DNA from 2 places in the Marinobacter excellens LAMA 842 genome. Region 2 is predicted to be linked to the other one. Evidence: riboswitches for the same ligand, from Rfam matches in the RefSeq annotation. Region 2 holds a riboswitch; the other holds the start of a gene.

Region 1 (3,410 bases), on a different contig from region 2:
GGCAAGGTGATCACCCCGGGCAGCAAACTCCCGGGCCATGCCTTCACCCAGTCCGGAACTGGCTCCGGTAATCAGTATAGTACGACTCATGAGTACTCCTGCCGTTTGGTTTTTGTTGGTTGCGGCGCCGGGGTCAAAAGTACAGCTTTTGCTCCGGCTCTGCAGGCTCTGCCGGGTTGCTTTCCGTCTGCCCCTTATCAGAAGCCACCCGGGTCAGCCGCTCACCGACCATAGTGGGAATGCCATCGGCCTGATCCACCACCAGCTCGATGGACCGGCGCTGGACTTCCACGTCCGGGTGTTGCTGGCGGAAGGCTTCCAGTTTTTCCAGTGTTACACGCCATAGCTGTTCGCGATCCTCGGGCGAGTAATCTTCATGGGGCCGGTGTACTTCAAGCCAAACCTCGCCGCCAGACAAGCCAAGCTTGACAGGTTCGCGAATAATCTGGACCGACGTGCCCTTCTGAACCTGATAGACAAACCGGGAAATGTCTTCGTTGTACATACGGAAACAGCCGGCACTGACCGGCAAGCCGATACCGAAACGCTTATTGGTTCCGTGGATCAGATAGCCTTTCTCGCTTAACATCAGGGCATGAGTGCCAAGCGGATTATCCGGGCCGGGCGGGATCATACGCGGCAGATACTCTCCGCGGGCCTCATAGGATGCCCGGATACTGGCCGGCGGATACCACGCAGGCGATTCCAGTGGCATGGTTACCTCGGCGTCGGTTAGCGGTGACGGATTCTCTTCACGCCCAATGCCCACCGGATACACCTGAACGCCATCGTTGGTGAAATAATAGAGCCGATACTCGGCCAAGTTAATCACGATGCCTTCCCGGCGCGCATCGGGCAGAACATACATACGCGGCAGGGTAATGGTCGTGCCGTCTCCCGGTAACCAGGGGTCAACACCCGGATTGGCCTTCACCAACTCCAGGTAACCCAGAGCCTCATCATGGCCAATAGCAGCAAAGGTATCCTCATAGCGGGTCGTGAAAACCTGCAGCTCCCCCGCCAGATCGCCGTTAAGAGCGAAAGTTGGTACCCGGGGCGAACGATCGTTTTCCACCGTTGCAGTGTCTGACGGCTTTTGGTTCTGCGCAGCATTGACAGCTGACGCCAGGAACATCAGGCACACCAGAACGGCGACACATTTTTTCAACCACATATCAACCAGTTCCCATAAACATTCATTCCGGGCCTCTGCTCTGAAAGACACGGTTCCGTGTCAGGAGTTCACCAGGGTGGTCCAGACCGTTACCACCGCCAGCACCACAAACAATACGCTGGCACTGATCCTGGCCGTCGCCAGCGGCATTCGCTCCATTAGCCAGCGCCCTGCCAGGATCACCGGAATATTGGCCAGGAGCATGCCTACCGTCGTGCCGATGATAACCCATAACGTTTCCGTATACCTTGCCGCCAGGACCACCGTAGCCACTTGGGTTTTATCACCTATCTCCGCCAGGAAGAACATTACCGTAGTAGCCCAGAAGGCGCCCATGCCGAGAAACCGAGATTCGGCACTGTCGTCTTTATCCGGTATCAGCAACCACAGGGCGATGGCGACAAAGCTCACTGCGAGAATCCAGGGCAGCCACTGGGACGGAATCCAGCTGGCCACCCAGGCCCCCAGCCACGCTGAGAGCGCGTGATTGAGCACGGTCGCAACCAGAATACCAAGAATGATAGGGGTACGCTTTGCGTATCGGGCAACCAGGAAAAGAGACAGGAGCTGGGTTTTGTCGCCAATTTCGGCAACGGCCACGGCAAGGGTTGAAGCGAGAAACGCATCCATTCGAAGAGACCTCAGGGCGGAAATCGTCAGACATGAGACAGCTCACCTTCCGCCCAGTGGAGGTGATCTGCCTCAGGTCTTGCCAATTCCGCGATCAATCACGGAACACGGTAGCCATGGAGAATGAGCTCCAAGTATGTTGACTACCGTCCGCTCCTGTTACCCAGAAGCGAAGGCTACTCCCCCGAAGTTGGCCACATGCTAATGAATCCCGCCGGAAATGGCAACTGGCCACCTTACACCCGCATTTTCCAGACCGGCACGGCAGCCAACGCCACAAACACCGCTACCAGCCACCAGGCTGCCTCGAACGCAGCCACAGTAGGCACACTGCCCTGGTGTTCACCGAACTCGATGGTCAGTGCCACCACATTTACCCCCAGGGCACCCCCGAGTTGGCGGGCGAAATTGATGGTGCTGGACCCGGCGCCCAGCTGTTCCTTGGGCAGTGGATTCAGCGCACCGGTGGACAGGGCCGGCAGCATAAAGCCAATCCCAATCCGGCCCAGCACTGCCCAGAGTACCAGCCAGCCAAACCCAGCGTACTGGCCGGTCAGAGCAAACAGGACCGCAGACAGGGCGAACACCGCGATTCCAAACAGCACCAGGCTGCGGGCGCTGCGCTTGTCTGCCAGCCGGCCCGACAGTGGAAAAACAATGCCCAGCACCACCCCGGCGGGCAGCATCAGCAGACCCGCCTCCGTCGCGGAGAAGCCCAGCGTGGTCTGCACAAACAGAGGAATCAGGTAGGTTGAGCCAAACAGCGCCAGCCCAAGCGCCATGGCGCCCAGCGTGGCGAACAGAAACACCGGTTGGCGCAACAGTAGCAGGTTAACCAGGGGATGCTTCGCCGTGCGTTCCCGAAAGACAAAGGCGAACAGAAGGCCAAGGGCCAACGCCCATTGCATCACGATTCGCAGTTCCTGGCCTGGCCAGGCCTGCATTCGGGTCAGGGTATCGAGGGTCAGGGCGATGGTTGCCCCAAGCAGTAACAAACCGGGCAGATCAAAGGGATAAGGCGCAGGGCGGGAGCGGGGCAGCGGCAGGAACCGCCAGGCCATCCAGACACCCAGAAGGGTGACCGGTGCCGGCGCAAACATCACATAGCGCCAGTTGAACTGGTCCACCAGAAAGCCACCCAGCACAGGGCCCAATGCCGGTGCCAGAATCACCCCCATGCCATAAATGCCCATGGCTTGACCACGCCTGTCTGCCGGAAATATCCGGAACACCAGGTACATGCCCATGGGTTGCATCAACCCGGCCATGGCGCCCTGGCCTATTCTGGCGGCAATCAGCTGTTCAGGAGACTCGGCAAAGCCGCCGACAAGGGATATGACGGTGAACACCGCCATGGCAACACCCAGGGTCAGGCGCACACCAAAACGGTCCAGCAGCCAGGCGGACGCCAGCATGGTGGTGGTCATGGCGGCGATGAATCCGGTGGCCAGCCAGTGCACCTGGCCCTGGCGAATGCCGAACTCCATCATGATGTCATGGAGCGCAACATTCACCACCGTGGCGCTGAGCACCGTGGCCATGGTGCCAAGGACAACCGTAGCAACGGCCAGCCAGCGCCAGCGTTCGCCGTAACGGGCGGTCAGGC
Region 2 (3,410 bases):
ATGTACCTGGTGTTCCGGATATTTCCGGCAGACAGGCGTGGTCAAGCCATGGGCATTTATGGCATGGGGGTGATTCTGGCACCGGCATTGGGCCCTGTGCTGGGTGGCTTTCTGGTGGACCAGTTCAACTGGCGCTATGTGATGTTTGCGCCGGCACCGGTCACCCTTCTGGGTGTCTGGATGGCCTGGCGGTTCCTGCCGCTGCCCCGCTCCCGCCCTGCGCCTTATCCCTTTGATCTGCCCGGTTTGTTACTGCTTGGGGCAACCATCGCCCTGACCCTCGATACCCTGACCCGAATGCAGGCCTGGCCAGGCCAGGAACTGCGAATCGTGATGCAATGGGCGTTGGCCCTTGGCCTTCTGTTCGCCTTTGTCTTTCGGGAACGCACGGCGAAGCATCCCCTGGTTAACCTGCTACTGTTGCGCCAACCGGTGTTTCTGTTCGCCACGCTGGGCGCCATGGCGCTTGGGCTGGCGCTGTTTGGCTCAACCTACCTGATTCCTCTGTTTGTGCAGACCACGCTGGGCTTCTCCGCGACGGAGGCGGGTCTGCTGATGCTGCCCGCCGGGGTGGTGCTGGGCATTGTTTTTCCACTGTCGGGCCGGCTGGCAGACAAGCGCAGCGCCCGCAGCCTGGTGCTGTTTGGAATCGCGGTGTTCGCCCTGTCTGCGGTCCTGTTTGCTCTGACCGGCCAGTACGCTGGGTTTGGCTGGCTGGTACTCTGGGCAGTGCTGGGCCGGATTGGGATTGGCTTTATGCTGCCGGCCCTGTCCACCGGTGCGCTGAATCCACTGCCCAAGGAACAGCTGGGCGCCGGGTCCAGCACCATCAATTTCGCCCGCCAACTCGGGGGTGCCCTGGGGGTAAATGTGGTGGCACTGACCATCGAGTTCGGTGAACACCAGGGCAGTGTGCCTACTGTGGCTGCGTTCGAGGCAGCCTGGTGGCTGGTAGCGGTGTTTGTGGCGTTGGCTGCCGTGCCGGTCTGGAAAATGCGGGTGTAAGGTGGCCAGTTGCCATTTCCGGCGGGATTCATTAGCATGTGGCCAACTTCGGGGGAGTAGCCTTCGCTTCTGGGTAACAGGAGCGGACGGTAGTCAACATACTTGGAGCTCATTCTCCATGGCTACCGTGTTCCGTGATTGATCGCGGAATTGGCAAGACCTGAGGCAGATCACCTCCACTGGGCGGAAGGTGAGCTGTCTCATGTCTGACGATTTCCGCCCTGAGGTCTCTTCGAATGGATGCGTTTCTCGCTTCAACCCTTGCCGTGGCCGTTGCCGAAATTGGCGACAAAACCCAGCTCCTGTCTCTTTTCCTGGTTGCCCGATACGCAAAGCGTACCCCTATCATTCTTGGTATTCTGGTTGCGACCGTGCTCAATCACGCGCTCTCAGCGTGGCTGGGGGCCTGGGTGGCCAGCTGGATTCCGTCCCAGTGGCTGCCCTGGATTCTCGCAGTGAGCTTTGTCGCCATCGCCCTGTGGTTGCTGATACCGGATAAAGACGACAGTGCCGAATCTCGGTTTCTCGGCATGGGCGCCTTCTGGGCTACTACGGTAATGTTCTTCCTGGCGGAGATAGGTGATAAAACCCAAGTGGCTACGGTGGTCCTGGCGGCAAGGTATACGGAAACGTTATGGGTTATCATCGGCACGACGGTAGGCATGCTCCTGGCCAATATTCCGGTGATCCTGGCAGGGCGCTGGCTAATGGAGCGAATGCCGCTGGCGACGGCCAGGATCAGTGCCAGCGTATTGTTTGTGGTGCTGGCGGTGGTAACGGTCTGGACCACCCTGGTGAACTCCTGACACGGAACCGTGTCTTTCAGAGCAGAGGCCCGGAATGAATGTTTATGGGAACTGGTTGATATGTGGTTGAAAAAATGTGTCGCCGTTCTGGTGTGCCTGATGTTCCTGGCGTCAGCTGTCAATGCTGCGCAGAACCAAAAGCCGTCAGACACTGCAACGGTGGAAAACGATCGTTCGCCCCGGGTACCAACTTTCGCTCTTAACGGCGATCTGGCGGGGGAGCTGCAGGTTTTCACGACCCGCTATGAGGATACCTTTGCTGCTATTGGCCATGATGAGGCTCTGGGTTACCTGGAGTTGGTGAAGGCCAATCCGGGTGTTGACCCCTGGTTACCGGGAGACGGCACGACCATTACCCTGCCGCGTATGTATGTTCTGCCCGATGCGCGCCGGGAAGGCATCGTGATTAACTTGGCCGAGTATCGGCTCTATTATTTCACCAACGATGGCGTTCAGGTGTATCCGGTGGGCATTGGGCGTGAAGAGAATCCGTCACCGCTAACCGACGCCGAGGTAACCATGCCACTGGAATCGCCTGCGTGGTATCCGCCGGCCAGTATCCGGGCATCCTATGAGGCCCGCGGAGAGTATCTGCCGCGTATGATCCCGCCCGGCCCGGATAATCCGCTTGGCACTCATGCCCTGATGTTAAGCGAGAAAGGCTATCTGATCCACGGAACCAATAAGCGTTTCGGTATCGGCTTGCCGGTCAGTGCCGGCTGTTTCCGTATGTACAACGAAGACATTTCCCGGTTTGTCTATCAGGTTCAGAAGGGCACGTCGGTCCAGATTATTCGCGAACCTGTCAAGCTTGGCTTGTCTGGCGGCGAGGTTTGGCTTGAAGTACACCGGCCCCATGAAGATTACTCGCCCGAGGATCGCGAACAGCTATGGCGTGTAACACTGGAAAAACTGGAAGCCTTCCGCCAGCAACACCCGGACGTGGAAGTCCAGCGCCGGTCCATCGAGCTGGTGGTGGATCAGGCCGATGGCATTCCCACTATGGTCGGTGAGCGGCTGACCCGGGTGGCTTCTGATAAGGGGCAGACGGAAAGCAACCCGGCAGAGCCTGCAGAGCCGGAGCAAAAGCTGTACTTTTGACCCCGGCGCCGCAACCAACAAAAACCAAACGGCAGGAGTACTCATGAGTCGTACTATACTGATTACCGGAGCCAGTTCCGGACTGGGTGAAGGCATGGCCCGGGAGTTTGCTGCCCGGGGTGATCACCTTGCCCTGTGTGCCCGTCGTACCGAGCGGCTGGACCAGCTCCGGGCCGAGCTGGAGGGCACCTATCCGGGAGTGAAGATCAGTGTGCGGGCCCTGGATGTGAATGATCACGCACAAGTGGCCGAGGTTTTTCAGGCTTTCCGGGAGGAGTTTGGTCAGCTCGACAGGATCATCGTCAATGCCGGGATTGGCAAGGGGCAGCCGCTGGGCACCGGGCGCTTTGATGCCAACCGGCAGACCGCAGAAACCAATTTTGTTTCCGCCCTGGCCCAGATAGAAGCCGCCATGGAGATTTTCCGGGCACAGAACCATGGTCACCTGGTTGCCGTATCATCGGTAACGGCTGTTCGGGGGATGCCGGGCAACGTCAC

What was found. Region 2 has a riboswitch for manganese ahead of J122_RS04355 (TMEM165/GDT1 family protein). Riboswitches for the same ligand answer to the same signal wherever they lie in the genome.
Region 1: another riboswitch for manganese. It lies ahead of J122_RS27720 (TMEM165/GDT1 family protein); the one in region 2 lies ahead of J122_RS04355 (TMEM165/GDT1 family protein).

The regions. Positions count from the first base shown of each region.
Region 1 is NZ_LOCO01000005.1:164,136-167,545, forward strand. It holds gene J122_RS27710 (SDR family oxidoreductase) at 1-90, opposite strand, end outside; gene J122_RS27715 (L,D-transpeptidase family protein) at 134-1,174, opposite strand; gene J122_RS27720 (TMEM165/GDT1 family protein) at 1,235-1,804, opposite strand; yybP-ykoY riboswitch at 1,890-1,994, opposite strand; gene J122_RS27725 (DHA2 family efflux MFS transporter permease subunit) at 2,041-3,410, opposite strand, start outside.
Region 2 is NZ_LOCO01000003.1:163,456-166,865, reverse strand. It holds gene J122_RS04360 (DHA2 family efflux MFS transporter permease subunit) at 1-1,005, shown strand, start outside; yybP-ykoY riboswitch at 1,052-1,156, shown strand; gene J122_RS04355 (TMEM165/GDT1 family protein) at 1,242-1,811, shown strand; gene J122_RS04350 (L,D-transpeptidase family protein) at 1,872-2,912, shown strand; gene J122_RS04345 (SDR family oxidoreductase) at 2,956-3,410, shown strand, end outside.